Regions from separate parts of the Pectobacterium colocasium genome, predicted to be linked through region 1. Evidence: predicted binding sites of a transcription regulator. Region 1 holds the regulator's gene; the other holds the start of a gene.
The links. The regulator LexA, encoded in region 1, represses DNA repair genes until DNA is damaged. The targets are predictions, from matches to a motif close to TNCTGTATGTACATACAGNA.

Region 1 (7,911 bases):
GGCTTCGGCGACCGTCGTAAAGCGATGCTGCAAGATATCGCGACGCTGACTGGCGGTACCGTTATCTCTGAAGAGATCGGTCTGGAGCTGGAAAAAGCGACGCTGGAAGATCTGGGTCAGGCAAAACGCGTTGTGATCAACAAAGACACCACCACCATCATCGATGGTACGGGTGAAGAAGCTGCGATCCAGGGCCGTGTTGCTCAGATCCGTCAGCAGGTTGAAGAAGCAACGTCTGATTACGACCGCGAAAAACTGCAAGAGCGTGTGGCTAAACTGGCTGGCGGCGTAGCCGTGATCAAAGTTGGCGCAGCAACTGAAGTTGAAATGAAAGAGAAGAAAGCTCGCGTTGAAGATGCGCTGGCTGCGACTCGCGCTGCGGTAGAAGAAGGCGTGGTTGCTGGTGGTGGCGTGGCGCTGGTTCGCGTTGCAGCGAAACTGGCTTCTCTGTCTGCTCAGAACGAAGACCAGAACGTGGGTATCAAAGTTGCGCTGCGCGCGATGGAAGCACCACTGCGTCAGATCGTTTCCAACGCTGGTGAAGAGCCATCTGTGGTTGCTAACACCGTTAAAGCGGGCGAAGGTAACTACGGTTACAACGCGGCAACGGAAGAATACGGCAACATGATCGACTTCGGTATCCTGGATCCGACCAAAGTCACCCGTTCTGCGCTGCAATACGCAGCTTCCGTTGCGGGTCTGATGATCACCACTGAATGTATGGTAACCGACCTGCCGAAAAGCGATGCGCCTGACTTAGGTGCTGCTGGCGGTATGGGCGGCATGGGTGGTATGGGCGGCATGATGTAATGTGACGCCATTGTCACCGGACGTGATTTTCCGGTGACAGGGAGTCAGGTTACAGAAACACGTCTTTCTGTCCTTTAAAGAGCACTATCCGGTCGCGATACTGGGTGGTGCTTTTTTTATGGGCCTCATTTCTGTTTAATCAATTCAATGAATTACTGAGGTGAGCGCTTTTGCGTTTGCCGATTTCCTGCCGGATTACCTGATAAATGAGTAAAGGTGCATCACGCTGGTTGCCGCATATCCTGCGACATTGCCGAAATGTTGCCACATCGGGGATGAATTGGTTTATCGCGTGTTATCGGGGGAAGCATTCTGCGCTACAATAGGAGCGCTTACTTTATTTACGAATGCTGTTATTTGGCAAAGTAACCCTGTTTGGAGTAGGGACAATGTCTGACGATGCGTCTACGCTTTTGCGCACCATTTCCTGGTTTGCTGAACCTCCTTCGGTATTACCTGAGCATATTGGTGACTGGCTGATGGAAGCCCGTTCCATGACGCAGCGGCTGGAAAAATATTGTGCCCAACTGCGGGTTACCCTTTGTCGTGAGGGATTTATTACGCCACAAGAGCTGGGCGAAGAGCGCGAACAGCTACCATATAGTGAGCGCTACTGGCTGCGTGAAGTGGTGTTGTACGGTGACGATCGCCCCTGGCTTTTTGGCCGTACCGTCGTTCCGCAACAGACGCTTGACGGAACGGATTCAGCCCTGACGAAGATAGGCAACCAGCCGTTAGGCCGTTATCTGTTTGAACAAAAATCGCTGACGCGTGACTACATTCATACCGGATGCTGCGAAGGCTTATGGGCGCGGCGTTCCCGCTTGTGCCTTTCGGATCATCCGTTACTGTTGACTGAGCTTTTCTTACCGGAATCACCGGTTTATTACGTACCGGGTGATGAAGGTTGGCAGGTAATTTGAGGAGATAAATCCTTGGAAAGAAGTGTTACAGCAGGGAAATGGCTGGCTTATTGCCGCTTGATGCGGATTGATAAACCAGTAGGTTCTCTGTTATTGCTGTGGCCAACGCTATGGGCGCTGTGGCTGGCGGGAGGAGGAGTACCCGCACCGTGGACGCTCTTTGTGTTTGTCGCTGGCGTTTTCTTAATGCGTGCGGCGGGCTGCGTCATCAATGATTATGCCGATCGTCATTTTGACGGTCATGTAAAACGCACGGCTTCTCGCCCATTGCCTAGCGGTGAAGTGAGCGAGCAGTCTGCTAAAGTGTTGTTTGTCGTGCTGGTCTTACTGGCGTTTGGTCTGGTGTTGACGCTGAATAAGATGACGATCTGGCTGTCCGTTGCAGGGCTGGGGCTGGCATGGGTCTATCCGTTTATGAAACGGGTCAGCCATCTTCCTCAGTTTGTGCTGGGTGCCGCGTTTGGCTGGTCGATCCCGATGGCGTATGCCGCGGTGAGTGAAAGCCTGCCTGCAACCTGCTGGATGATGTTTCTGGCGTATATTTGCTGGACGGTCGCCTACGATACCCAATATGCGATGGTGGATCGCGACGACGATCTGAAGATCGGGGTGAAATCCACTGCGATCTTGTTTGGCCGTTTTGACAATCTCATCATCGGGTTATTGCAGTTTAGCATGCTGGCGCTGCTGCTGATTTTAGGAAAGATCAGCGGATTGGGAACCCCTTACTATATTTCGCTGCTGGCGGCGGGTGGGATGTTTGTCTATCAGCAAATACTCACAGCCGGTCGTGAGCGCGATGCTTGTTTTAAGGCGTTCCACAATAATAAATACGTGGGAATGGCGATATTTATTGGTGTGCTGTTTGGCCTGTAAGCTGAACATCAGAGACAAAAAAGCAGCGATTTCTCGCTGCTTTTTTTATGGCACAACATCTACTGTGTTGGTAACGCTAAACACATCTGCGGCTTGATGGCGGCAGACCGTCCGCCATTTTCCAGCCTGACTACGCCTGCGTTGTCTTTTCTACTTCCTGACTATCGGCTTCCATTTCAGTAGATGAGCTGGCGCTTTCAATGGTCAAACGCACTTCCGGGGTGATCAGATCGCCGAGAATGTTGTAGATCGCGACGATATCGCCTTGTGCCGCTTCCGCGCTGTCGGTGATATACCCTTCTGTCCGTAAGGTCGCGACCAGCGTTGAGAACACCGCTTTATCAAAGAATTCCGGCGCGTTGATACCGTGCAGAACGGACAGGCGTTGCGCCATATTCCGGCTTTCTTTCTCCAGCGTGCCGCGGTTGATTTCTGGGTTCGCACACAGCAACGACAGCGTAATCGCATAGCGTTGCAGCGTTTCACGTACGCCTGCTGACAGCAATTGCAGCGTACGGATACGCGGCGGATTGATAGCCAGTTCACCGTCACGGCTGCATAGCAATTGCTGTTGAATCAGCTCGTTAGCCAACGTTTCCAGCACGCCCGGTAACTGTTCTTTGGAATAGTGTAGGAACAGTTCAGATTGCAGCAGCGGATAAATCAGCGCGATCTGTCGTACGACTTCGGCAAGCGTAATCCGGCGATGATGGATGACGATGCTGGCGATCAGCGACGGTAAGACCAACAGATGCTGGATGTTATTGCGATAGTACGTCATCAGAACGGCCTGCTCGCGCGGCAGAATGATGATATCGCCAATACTATCCTTCTCGACTTCGAACTTGTTCATGCTCAACGCATGTTCCAACAGTTCATCTGCTGTCTTTTTCGGAACCGTAATATCTTTGTGGTAAGGAACCTGGCGCAGCAGTTGCAGATAGCAATCCAACTGTTCTTGCATTTGTTCGCGCGTCAGCGAGCGCTGGCGCGATGCTAGCAAGGCCGTCGAACACAGGTTCATCGCGTTTGCCGCCGCAGAATTATTGATGCGCACCATGATATCCATAGAGATATCCTGCACTGTCGGCGTTAGCCAGCTTGGGCGCTGTGCTTCGATAGGGTCAATCGCATCACGCCATTGCGGAACATGCTGATTCAGATAGGTGGTCAATGGGAGCGGTTCGCCGAAGTTCACATACCCTTGGCCGAGATTACGCAGTTTGCGCAAACCGCGCACCATCTGCATAAAGCCTTCTTTTTCCTTCACCGCGCCGCGCAGTTCTTTCGCATAGGTGCCGACTTCCATCACATGCTCGTAACCGACATAAATCGGCACCAGCGTGATAGGGCGCGTACCGCCTCTGAGCATGGCCTGAATGGTCATGGCCAGCGTACCGGTTTTAGGCTCTAACAGACGACCTGTGCGCGAACGTCCACCTTCCATGAAGTATTCCACCGAATAGCCACGGGCAAACAGTTCACCCAGATACTCACGGAAAATCGTGGAATACAGCTTGTTGCCTTTGAAGGTACGGCGAATGAAGAAAGCGCCAAGACGGCGGAAGATTGGGCCTGCTGGCCAGAAATTAAGATTGATGCCCGCGGCGATGTGTGGCGGCACTAAGCCCTGATGGTACAGGACGTAGGACAACAGCAGATAGTCCATGTGGCTGCGGTGGCAAGGCACATAGACAATACCGTGACCATCCTGCGCCAACTGACGAACGCGTTCGGCGTTATGGACGTTTATCCCCTGATAAAGGCGGTTCCACGTCCAGCTTAAAACGCGATCCGACAGACGTACGGCCTCGTAGGAGAAGTCGGCGGCAATTTCTTCCATTAGCGCAATCGCGTTCTGCTGCGCTTTCTCAGTAGAAATCTTCTTACTGCGCGCCTCATCGTCCACGGCTTTCTTGATCGCTTTGGAATCCAGCAGCTTATTAAACAGCTCCTGACGTACCGGCAAGCGTGGGCCAACTGCCGCCAAACGTTGGCGAGAGAAGTGCATACGCGCGACACGCGCCAGTTTGTGGGCTATGGTTTTGTCTGTGCCATGCTCGGTCGCCATATAGCGCAGTGACACTGGGCTGGAGAAGCGGACAAAACTGTCACGGCCTAGCCACAGAACGGCGAAGAATTTCTCAATACCGTTGAGCAATCGCAGGTGCGGTGTGGCCTGAGAATGGCCTTCCCGACCCGGAGAACGCCCAAACATCACGGAAACCGGCACCATCTGAACGTCTAAATCTGGATTGGCGCGATGCAGGTCCAGATAGTCGTGGAACAGTTTGACGGATTTCTGCTTGGGTACGTAATAGCGGAAGACACGCGGCCCGTCATTAATAAAGACGTGGCTTGGGAGTTCGACGCCGTTGAATTCGAACGACTGCGAGGGATCGGGTAACCCCAATGCCAGGCACTTCGCACGTAGCGTCAAGAGATCTGCCTGAGAGTTATAAGGCAGAACATAGAGTATAGGACGTGAGGGATCTAACCCCAGCTCGACCACAGGATCTGCGGGAATAACTTTGCTTTTAACCAGCAGTTTCAGTGGGAGATTCAATAGTTTATAGTAAATTTTACGCCAACCTGACATAACAACTTGGAGCCTCTTGTTAGCAATGCGCCGCAAGGATACCAGAAACTGCGCCGGAGATCTGTGGTGATGAGACAACATGAGCGCGTTAAAATGCGAACTATTTTGCATAAATAGCGGAGGATAAATGAATAAAGCAACGGGGATGATCCGGATTATTAAGGCGACCGGTTATTCCCTTAAGGGGCTAAAGCAGGCATGGCAGCATGAGGCGGCGTTTCGTCAGGAAACCGTACTGACTATTGTCGGCGTGATTATCGCGTGTTTGCTGCCAGTTACGCTGGTTGAAAAACTGCTGCTGATCGGGTCTGTCGTATTGATTATGCTCTTTGAGTTGGCTAATAGCGCCATTGAAGCGGTTGTCGATCGTATTGGCCCTGAGCATCACGAATTATCCGGAAGGGCGAAAGATATCGGCTCGGCAGCTGTTTTTGTTGCCATCGTGTTAGCCGCTGTCGTATGGGTCAGCATTCTCTGGCAACATTTTGCCTGACGGTACGCATAAATGAATAAAAGTCAGAGGCTTTGCCGATATCTCCATTCCCAATTGTGGCTTACCTGTATATACTCACAGCAAGACTGTATAAACAACCAGGGGGCGGAATGAAAGTATTAACAGCAAGGCAGCAGCAGGTTTATGACCTGATCCGCGATCATATTGCGCAGACCGGAATGCCACCAACGCGCGCGGAGATTGCTCAACAGCTGGGGTTTCGCTCTCCCAATGCGGCTGAAGAACATCTGAAAGCGCTGGCGCGTAAAGGCGTTATTGAGATTGTATCCGGCGCTTCTCGCGGTATTCGTCTGCTGATGGAAGAAGAAGCGGGCATTCCTCTGGTTGGTCGCGTGGCTGCCGGTGAGCCTCTGCTGGCACAGGAACATATCGAATGTCACTATCAGGTTGATCCTGCCATGTTCAAACCCAGCGCTGATTTTTTGCTGCGGGTGAGCGGTATGTCAATGAAAGATATTGGTATTATGGATGGCGATTTATTGGCCGTGCATAAAACAGAAGATGTACGTAACGGTCAGATCGTTGTCGCGCGTATTGACGATGAAGTGACGGTGAAGCGCCTGAAAAAGCAGGGCAATATGGTGCATCTTCTCGCGGAGAACGAAGAGTTTGCCCCGATTGTTGTCGACCTGCGTCAGCAAAGCTTTTCGATAGAAGGCTTAGCAGTTGGCGTGATTCGTAACAGCGACTGGAGCTAACGGTTCATAGAGATGCACTGTTCACCTGTCTGAATCAGTGCATCATCCTCTTTCTCTTTCTCTTTGTGTTAATCGCGTCATGTGCTAGTCACTTTATGTGTGGGGTGTCCCGCGTGTTAAGCTGCTAGCTGTATATATTTCGTTACATTTATCGTGTGTTCTCTACGATTCCTCTTACCACCTGTTTTCCCACTGCTTTTGCGGTGATGTTCTCTTTCCTAACGTCTTTTTTAGCTACAGATTCCTATTTTTCAATTTTAATCGAAATATTCGACTATAATTTTTATCAAGATAAGCATTTTTATCTTGATTGGTTGTTTGGTGATTGATCATCAGCGATCACATTTAGGTTGGCCCGGCAATCAAGGGAGACAGTGGCGAAGCACACCGTGATGGTTCACACCATGATGACGCTGCTTACTGAATAGACCGATTTATCTGATTATCTGAAACTGACGCATAAGTCGGTAGTCACGATTTTTATGCGCAATTCACCTAAGGTACGGAGATTCTTATGAATAAAGACCAAGCCAGCGGTAACTGGAAACAGTTTAAAGGTAAAGCGAAAGAGCAATGGGGCAAATTAACGGATGACGATCTGACGGTCATCGAAGGTAAACGTGACCAACTGGTAGGGAGAATCCAGGAGCGTTACGGGTACGCAAAAGAAGCGGCAGAGAAAGAAGTGAAGCACTGGGAAGAACACCACAAATATCACTGGTAGTGAACGTGATGCTTCTGCGCAGAAAGAGACGATAGCCCTTGGGGCTATCGTTTTTTAATCGAGGTTACCGCTTTTTAATTGGAACCGTGTGGTCGTGGTCGCAATGATCCGGCTGTTTGCACGATGCCACTTCCTGACAGCCGCCACATAGCCCGTGAGCTTCCACAACGCTGTGACGTAGCGTAAATCCTGACTGCTGTGCCAGGCTACGTAGTGTTTCTTCCACACCTTCGGTTTGACGTTCCGTGACCTGCCCGCAGCGATCGCAGATGAACAGGGCTGATGTATGGCTGTGGTCTTCAATATGGTGGCACAGCACGTAGCTGTTGTTTGACTCAACTCGATGAATGAAGCCTTGTTCCAGCAGAAAATCCAGTGCGCGATAGACGGTCGGCGGTTTGGCCTGAGGTTCGGACACTCGCAGCAGATCCAGCAGGTCATAAGCGCTGATAGCGCCGGACTGCTGCGCCATTAGACGTAAAACCTCTAACCGCTGCGGCGTGAGACGCACAGCGCGCTGCTGACAAATCTGTTCAGCCTGGGCAAGAAGTTTGTCCTGTTTGGTTGAATCCATTGTCATATCACCCTGACGCATTGAGGAACAAGACGGATATCTTACCACGGCTGAAGAAAAACGCCGAACTGGCGGCGTTTTCCTGCGAAAACAACTTCCTGTAAAAACAACGAACAGAAGTCCCTGTAAAAACAGCGGACAGAAGCGCTACACGACCAGGTCGATGAGCAGCGCCCGTAAAGGTGTTTCTGCC
Region 2 (7,911 bases), 430 kb from region 1:
GAAGAGCTTTGGTTTACACCAACGCGTTAAGCTAAGTAAAAAAGCGCCTGAGCGGATGATGGCTCAGGCGTTATCCGCCTCATCAAAGGGCACATTGCTGCTTTCTCGCTACTGCCGTTGTTTTCTTCAGGAGAAAATATGTCGCGTAAAATGACCTTGGGTTTATTGATGTTGCTGTCCTGGCAAGCGCAGGCAGCTTACCAGTGCAACGTGAACCCGCAGGACGACATTATTATTAGTCCGCAGCACGTGCAGGTCGTGGGTGCCAGCGGCAATTTACAGCTTTCCCCGCAGGGCGACATCGTCCGTAACGGTACGCCGCTTACCCTGAATGCCGAACAGCGCCAGAAGGCTAAAGCCTATCAGGCGGATTTGCGCCAGCAACTGCCGTGGATCGATCAGGGCGCGCAACAGCATCTTGAAAAAGCGCGAGTCGCGCTGGATAAAGTGATCGTGCAGGAGCTCGGCAGCGACAGCAATGTGCGTAACCGTCTGACTACGCTGGATAAACAGCTCAAACAGCAGATGAACCGTATTATCGAACACCGCAGTGATGGTCTGACGTTCCACCATCAGGCGATTAAACAGGTTGAGCAAGATGGCAAGCAGATCGTGCAGCAAAGCATGGGCGGCGTCTTGCAGGATAGCCTGAACGAGATGGGCGTAAAACAGATGTCAAGCGGCGGTAACCCGCTACAGGCAATGATGGGCAACCTAGGCGGTTTGCAGAAAGCGATTCAGGCCGAGTGGAATAATCAGGAACTGGAGTTCCAGCGTTTTGGTAATGACGTATGCAGTCGCGTGACGTCGTTAGAAAACCAGCGCAAGAGCCTGCTGCAAACGCTGAAGTAATCGTTCAGCGTTTTTGTTCACGCCTTGTTTTGTGGATGCATTGTTTTTGTGAATGCATTGTTTTTGTGAACCCATTGTTTTTGTGAACCCATTGTTTTTGTGAACCCATTGTTTTTGTGAACCCATTAAAGAAAACCGGGCAGTGCCCGGTTTTGTCGTTTACGGTGCTGGGAACGTGAATCGACGGTGGATCGCTTCCAGTTCATCAAGGATCTCGCCGTCCAGCGTCAGGTTTTGGCTGTCGAGGTTGATTTGTAACTGCTCCAGCGTGGTCGCACCTAACAACGTGCTGGCGACGAACGGCTGCTGACGCACAAATGCCAATGCCATTTGCGCCGGATTCAAACCGTGCTTTTGCGCCAGCGCCACGTACTCGGCAACGGCCGCCTGAGCCTGCGGGCCGGTATAGCGGGTGAAGCGGCTAAATAGCGTGTTGCGCGCGTTAGCGGGTTTTGCGCCATTCAGGTATTTACCCGTCAGCGTACCGAATGCCAGTGACGAATAGGCGAGAAGTTCTACGCCTTCATGCTGGCTGATTTCCGCTAAGCCGACTTCAAAACTGCGGTTCAGCAGGCTGTAGGGGTTCTGGATAGACACAATGCGCGGCAGATCGTGTTTTTCCGCCAAATGCAGATAGCGCATCACGCCCCACGGGGTTTCGTTAGAGACGCCGACGTAGCGAATCTTACCGGCACGAACCTGTTCACTCAGCGCTTCCAGCGTTTCCAGCAGCGTAACGACCGGTTTGTCGTCAGTATATTGATAGGCCAGCTTGCCAAAACAATTGGTCTGGCGCTGTGGCCAATGCAACTGATAAAGGTCGATATAGTCAGTGTTCAAGCGTTGCAGACTGGCGTCCAGCGCAGCACGGATATTTTTTCTGTCCAGCGCCTGCTGCGGGCGGATGCTGTGATCGTTTCCGCGCACAGGACCGGAGACTTTGCTCGCCACAATCAGTTTTTCACGGCCGCCACGGGATTTCAGCCAGGAACCGATATAGCTCTCGGTTAACCCCTGTGTTTCCGGGCGTGGAGGAACGGCGTACATTTCTGCTGTGTCAATCAGGTTAACACCTGCGGCAATGGCGTGATCTAACTGGGCATGAGCGTCTGCTTCGCTGTTCTGTTCGCCAAAGGTCATCGTACCAAGACCCAGCACGCTCACTTCTAAAGAACTATGGGGAATACGGTGATATTGCATTGCCAGCTTCCTTATGTCTGAAAATAGCAGGTGTCTTTCTCCTCATTTCCGCATGATTTTTTGCGATTCCAATGAGTTTGGGAGAACACACCTGAATTTGACTATAACGAAGCCGTGGCGAGTGGGGAAGTCTCTTCTGCTGCCCTTTAGCAGGATTCTGCCAGAGTGCGTCGCCCGATGGGGGGAATATCGGGCTAACGCTGCCGTTAGCGCTGCACGATCTGGGAAACTTGGTCGCTGTTGATCTGTTTCTGATTACCTTGCTCATCGATATAGCTGAGCAGCCCGGTATCTTTATCCAGCACGGGTTTTCCCTGCGTCAGAAGCATTTGCCCCTCTTTTGTCGCCATCACGTAGTCACTGGAACAGCCCGCAAGGGTAAATAATAACGCCAGTGTGACTGCCATTTTCATCCGTACTTTCATTGTATTAACCCGTTAATAAATGCAAAAACTTAAGTGAGTCTAGCAAAGGGTTGAGAGGGATAACGTAGGAATAATGGAAAAAATGCGTGTTGGGGGCGTTAATTTTGTGTAATCAGGCGGCTGGTGGCCGCCTGATTAGGTCGTTTGGCGTTTTGAGCGCTCACTCTGCGGCGATCAGTGTGCCGTTTTCTCTTTTTTACTGCGCAGCAGGTTCAGCGCCTCGACGGACATTGAGAAGAACATGGCGAAGTAGATATAGCCTTTCGGTACGTGAACGTCGAAGCTTTCCAGAATCAGGGTGAACCCGACCAGAATCAGGAACGACAAGGCCAGCATTTTGACGGACGGGTGGCGTTCGACAAACTCGCCGATAGGACGCGCGGAGAACATCATGACCCCAACGGCGATAACGACGGCTGCCATCATAATGAACAGATGGTCAGACAGGCCAACGGCGGTTATCACCGAGTCCAGACTGAAGATAATATCCAGCAGCATGATTTGCACAATCGCGCCAAAGAAAGAGTACACCTTGGAAGTATGGTCTTCTGAACCGCCTTCGACGGTTTCGTGAATTTCCTTGCTCGACTTCCAGATCAGGAAGAGCCCCCCGAAGAACAGAATCAGGTCACGCGTGGAAATTTCGTTGTCGAATGCGGTAAACAGCGGGTCAGTCAGACGCATGACCCAGGCAATGGAAGCGAGCAGCCCCAAACGCATCAACATCGCCCCCATCAGCCCGATGCGGCGTGCTTTGTTTTGTTGGGCTTTAGGCAGTTTGGCGACAACCAGAGACAGGAAAATAATGTTATCGATCCCAAGAACGATTTCCAGAATAGTCAGCGTTCCCAATGCCAACCATGCGTTCGGATCAACAATCCAATCAAACATTATATCAATACACCTTAAACGAAACGTAAACGATATTATACTCTGCCAGCTCGGTGCGTAGGCAAGCGAAAGTGTGATGTCGTAAAGATATACTCGTCATACTTCGCATGTGCTCCATGTGCTGGCGTCCCTTTTACTCTGGGTCGGCGTCAGGCTTTTCCCAGGTCATATTCCCTTGTCGCAATAAAACCAGTGTACGACGAAGTATCGTACTGATGAAGCATAGCCTAATGACGCTCAGTTGCTGAGCTGCATAAAGTGGCGGGCCAGCAGCGGCGCGGTAAAGGTTTTTTTCAGGTAGAACCCGCGCGGCAAGGTCAGAATTGGCTGGCCAAATTCGCCAATGGCTTCCGTTAGTGCTCGGCTATTTGCCGCTTTGGGACGTAATTGCAGGACTTCTCCATGCCGGGCGGTGATGCTTTCTACCTGACCAAGCACGATCAGGTCCATTAACTCTTCCCAATCGCAGCGCAACTGCTCCTCTTCTTCTTCGCTGGGGCTCCAGATCAGCGGCGTGCCAATACGGCGTTCTCCCAATGGAATGTGTCGCGAGCCTTCCACTGGAATCCATAGCACCCGTGCGAGCTTGTGTCGTACGTGGCTGCTTTCCCACGTAACGCCGCTGTTGCCTGTTAACGGCGCAACGCAAACGAAAGTGGTTTCCAGCGGTTTACCTTGTTCATCAATCGGAATGGTTTTTAGCTCAACGCCGATGTCAGGGAAATCCTGCTCGGGCTTGCTGCCTGCGCTGGCTCCCAGAAAACGTTCCAGCAAGACGCCAATCCAGCCTTTATCGCGTTTCAGGTTGGCGGGAAGCGGCAAGCGTGCGATGTCCGCTAATTCCGCGAGATTATAACCCGCGAGGGATTGTGCGCGTTCCAGCAAAGCGTGCTCATGTGGCGGCGCAGTCGTGTGAACCGTGGGTGAATTCATAGCGTATAGCCCGATATTTTTCCGCTCAAAAAAAATACAACAGATGGGGAGTACCCATGCACAGCCTGCAAGACGGTGGAGAAAAACAATAATAGCATGATTCGTAGCGCTTTTTTTCAGTGTGATGGCGATCACTTTGCTGGGTTTTGCAAACTGTTCACGTATAGCCACCGACAATAAACAGGATCTTACACTAGGTTATCCACAGATTTCTTGGATAACCCACATAAACATGAATTACTGGTTCGATTTACAGCCTTGACTCGCGGCATTTTTGCTGTTTTTGCCTATTTATTGCCTGAGTTTGAGGCATTACCTGTGGATAAAATCGACGTAGCGCGATCTTTCGCCAATCTTGCATTGTATGCCATTTGAACAAGCATCAAGGGTTCACCATTGCCAGTAAAACGGTTTGTAATTTTATGAATAGAAAGCACTATTTTTTAATTTATGGTGGTTTTTTTTCTTCATCAAAAATGAGTTTTACTCACTTCTTCATGGGTTCTGCACAAAGATGTCCACAGAAAAAGTGAATAAATTGCGGATTCCAGTCTTCACGTGTTTATAACTTTGATCTTATCTGTGGGTTATCTTAATTTTATTAGTATCACATGCTTTCTAAGCAGTGGTTTACCGCCTGACGGGAGTGTGAAACAATCAGGTCATCTTTGCATTGATGTTTATCGAGGTAGTCCGGTGATCGATGATGATGGCTACCGCCCAAACGTTGGTATTGTAATTTGTAATCGGCAGGGGCAGGTGATGTGGGCCCGGCGCTATGGTCAGCACTCCTGGCAGTTTCCGCAGGGGGGGATTAACCCCGGTGAAAGTGCTGAGCAGGCGATGTACCGCGAACTGTTTGAAGAGGTCGGGTTAAGAAAAAAGGATGTGCGCGTGTTGGCATCTACCCGTAACTGGTTACGCTATAAATTACCAAAGCGTTTGGTGCGTTGGGATACAAAACCGGTCTGTATCGGCCAGAAGCAGAAATGGTTTTTGCTACAGTTGATGTGTAATGAGTCGGATATCAATATGCAGAGCAGCGGCACGCCGGAATTTGATGGTTGGCGCTGGGTGAGTTACTGGTATCCGGTACGTCAGGTCGTCTCTTTTAAGCGAGATGTGTATCGTCGCGTGATGAAGGAATTTATCAACCCGGTGATATTGCTTCAGGAGAGTGCTGCGGCTCGGATGACAACGCCATCCGGTCCTCGGCGAAAAAGAGGGTAATTCAGGCACATTATGCTCACGCGCTTGCGAGAAATTGTCGAAAACGTTGCGGCAACTGCCCGCCTTAGTGATGCGCTGGACATTCTGGTCAATGAGACCTGTCAGGCTATGGACACGGAAGTCTGTTCCATTTATCTGGCCGATCACGATCGTCAATGCTATTACCTGATGGCAACGCGTGGCTTGAAAAAGCCGCGCGGGCGCACGGTTACGCTGGCGTTTGGGCAAGGTATTGTCGGGCTGGTTGGTCAACGCGCTGAGCCTATCAACCTGGCCGATGCCCGTGCTCATCCCAGTTTCAAATATATCCCCGCGGTGAAAGAGCAACATTTTCGCTCTTTTCTTGGCGTTCCCATTATCCACCGTCGCCACCTGCTGGGTGTACTGGTGGTGCAACAGCGTGAACATCGTCAGTTTGATAAAAACGAAGAATCGTTCATGGTGACGCTGGCCACGCAGATGGCCGCTATTCTCTCCCTTTCGCAGATCAAAACGCTCTTCGGTCAATACCGTCAGACGCGCGTGAAAGCGCTGGTTGCCGCTCCCGGTGTGGCGATCGCCCCTGGCTGGCAGGATTGTACTCAGCCTTCTCTGGATCAAGTATTTCCCGCGTCGAGTCTGGACAGCGAGCGTGAGCGCTCCCGTTTAACGCAGGCGTTGGAAGAGGCAACGGCGGAATTCCGTCGTTTCAGCAAGCGGTTTAACGCTAGTGCGCAAAAAGAGAGCGCGGCGATTTTCGATTTGTACTCGCACTTGCTGAATGATGCGCGGCTAAAACGAGAACTTTTTCAGGAAGTAAATGCGGGCAACGCCGCCGAGTGGGCCGTAAAACTGGTGATCGAACGTTTTGCCGCGCAGTTCACCAATTTGCAGGATACGTATTTACGAGAACGGGCGGGCGATCTGCGCGCGTTGGGGCAACGGCTGCTGTTTCATCTCGATGATAACGCGCAAATCATGGGGCAGTGGCCTGAGCGCTTTATCCTCGTAGCGGACGAATTAACGGCGACGCTGCTGGCGGAGCTGCCGCCAGAGCGGCTGGCGGGCGTTGTTGTGTACGATGGTGCGGCTAATTCTCACGCGGCGATTCTTGTGCGTGCGATGGGGATTCCGACGCTGGTGGGGGCGGACATTCAGCCCGATCTGCTGCATCAGCGCTTGCTGATTATCGACGGCTATCGCGGTGAGCTGTTGGTCGATCCTGAACCCGTGCTGGTACAGGAATATCAGCGTCTGCTGACGGAAGAAAACGAGCTGACCCGTCTAGCCGAAGGCGAAATGGAACAGCCTGCCGTGCTGAAAAGCGGTGAACGTATTCAGGTCATGTTGAATGCCGGGTTAAGCGCCGAACACGAAAAGCGTTTCATCAATCAAGTTGATGGCGTGGGTCTGTACCGTACGGAAATCCCTTTTATGCTGCAAAGCGGTTTTCCGTCCGAAGATGAACAGATGGCGCAATACCAAAGCATGTTGCAGCTTTACCCTACGCGCACGGTGATGCTGCGCACGCTGGATATCGGCGCAGATAAGCCGCTGCCTTATTTGCCCATTAGCGAAGAGAACCCGTGTCTTGGCTGGCGCGGTATTCGGATTACGCTCGATCAACCTGAAATCTTTCTGATTCAGGTGCGCGCCATGCTGCGGGCTAACGCGCACAGTGGCAATCTCAGCATTTTGTTGCCGATGATCAGCAGTCTGGATGAAATCAGTGAAGCGCGTCGCCTGATCGATCAGGCGGCGGGCGAAGTCGAAGAATTATTGGGCTTCCCGCAGCCTAAACCGCGGATCGGCATCATGATCGAAGTTCCATCGATGCTGTTCCTGCTTCCTCATTTGGCTTCCCGCATCGATTTTGTTTCGGTTGGCACCAACGATCTGACGCAGTACCTGCTGGCGGTAGATCGTAACAACGCGCATGTGGCATCGCTTTATGACAGTCTGCATCCTTCCATGTTGCAGGCGTTGAACATGATTGCTGTCGAATGCGAGCGACATAACATCCCGCTTTCCGTATGCGGTGAAATGGCGGGAGAAGCGCTTGGCGCACTGTTGCTGACCGGGCTGGGCTATCGCTCGCTCAGTATGAACGGGCGCAGCGTTGCGCGAATTAAATATCTGCTACGCCAGATTACGCTGGCTGAGTCGCAGGCGTTAGTACAACAATTGCTGGGCGCGCAAAGCGCGGCGGAAGTCCGTCAGTGGGCGGCGATTTTCATGGAAGAGCGCGGACTGGGCGGCTTGATTCGCGGCGGGCGCTAAGTTGACGTGAGGCGATATTGACGAATACATCGACAGTTAATTGCGAGTAAATGTTTAATAGCGACTCAATGTTTTACAGAACTTTTCCCCGATGCAAGCAACGAGCGCGGGTGCGTATGCT

Region 2: a site for LexA is predicted at 4,540-4,559, ahead of mutH (DNA mismatch repair endonuclease MutH). Genes of this name have one in related genera too.

Annotation. Positions count from the first base shown of each region.
Region 1 covers NZ_CP084032.1:635,212-643,122, forward strand. Annotated here, with positions in the region: gene groL (chaperonin GroEL) at 1-810, shown strand, start outside; gene ubiC (chorismate lyase) at 1,200-1,733, shown strand; gene ubiA (4-hydroxybenzoate octaprenyltransferase) at 1,746-2,609, shown strand; gene plsB (glycerol-3-phosphate 1-O-acyltransferase PlsB) at 2,740-5,208, opposite strand; gene LCF41_RS02915 (diacylglycerol kinase) at 5,336-5,701, shown strand; gene lexA (transcriptional repressor LexA) at 5,812-6,420, shown strand; gene LCF41_RS02925 (CsbD family protein) at 6,935-7,144, shown strand; gene zur (zinc uptake transcriptional repressor Zur) at 7,209-7,718, opposite strand; gene LCF41_RS02935 (pirin family protein) at 7,866-7,911, opposite strand, start outside.
Region 2 covers NZ_CP084032.1:1,062,452-1,070,362, forward strand. Annotated here, with positions in the region: gene LCF41_RS04770 (YggN family protein) at 139-852, shown strand; gene LCF41_RS04775 (NADP(H)-dependent aldo-keto reductase) at 1,012-2,052, opposite strand; gene LCF41_RS04780 (YgdI/YgdR family lipoprotein) at 2,259-2,465, opposite strand; gene LCF41_RS04785 (TerC family protein) at 2,652-3,368, opposite strand; gene mutH (DNA mismatch repair endonuclease MutH) at 3,606-4,301, opposite strand; gene rppH (RNA pyrophosphohydrolase) at 4,998-5,531, shown strand; gene ptsP (phosphoenolpyruvate--protein phosphotransferase) at 5,544-7,790, shown strand.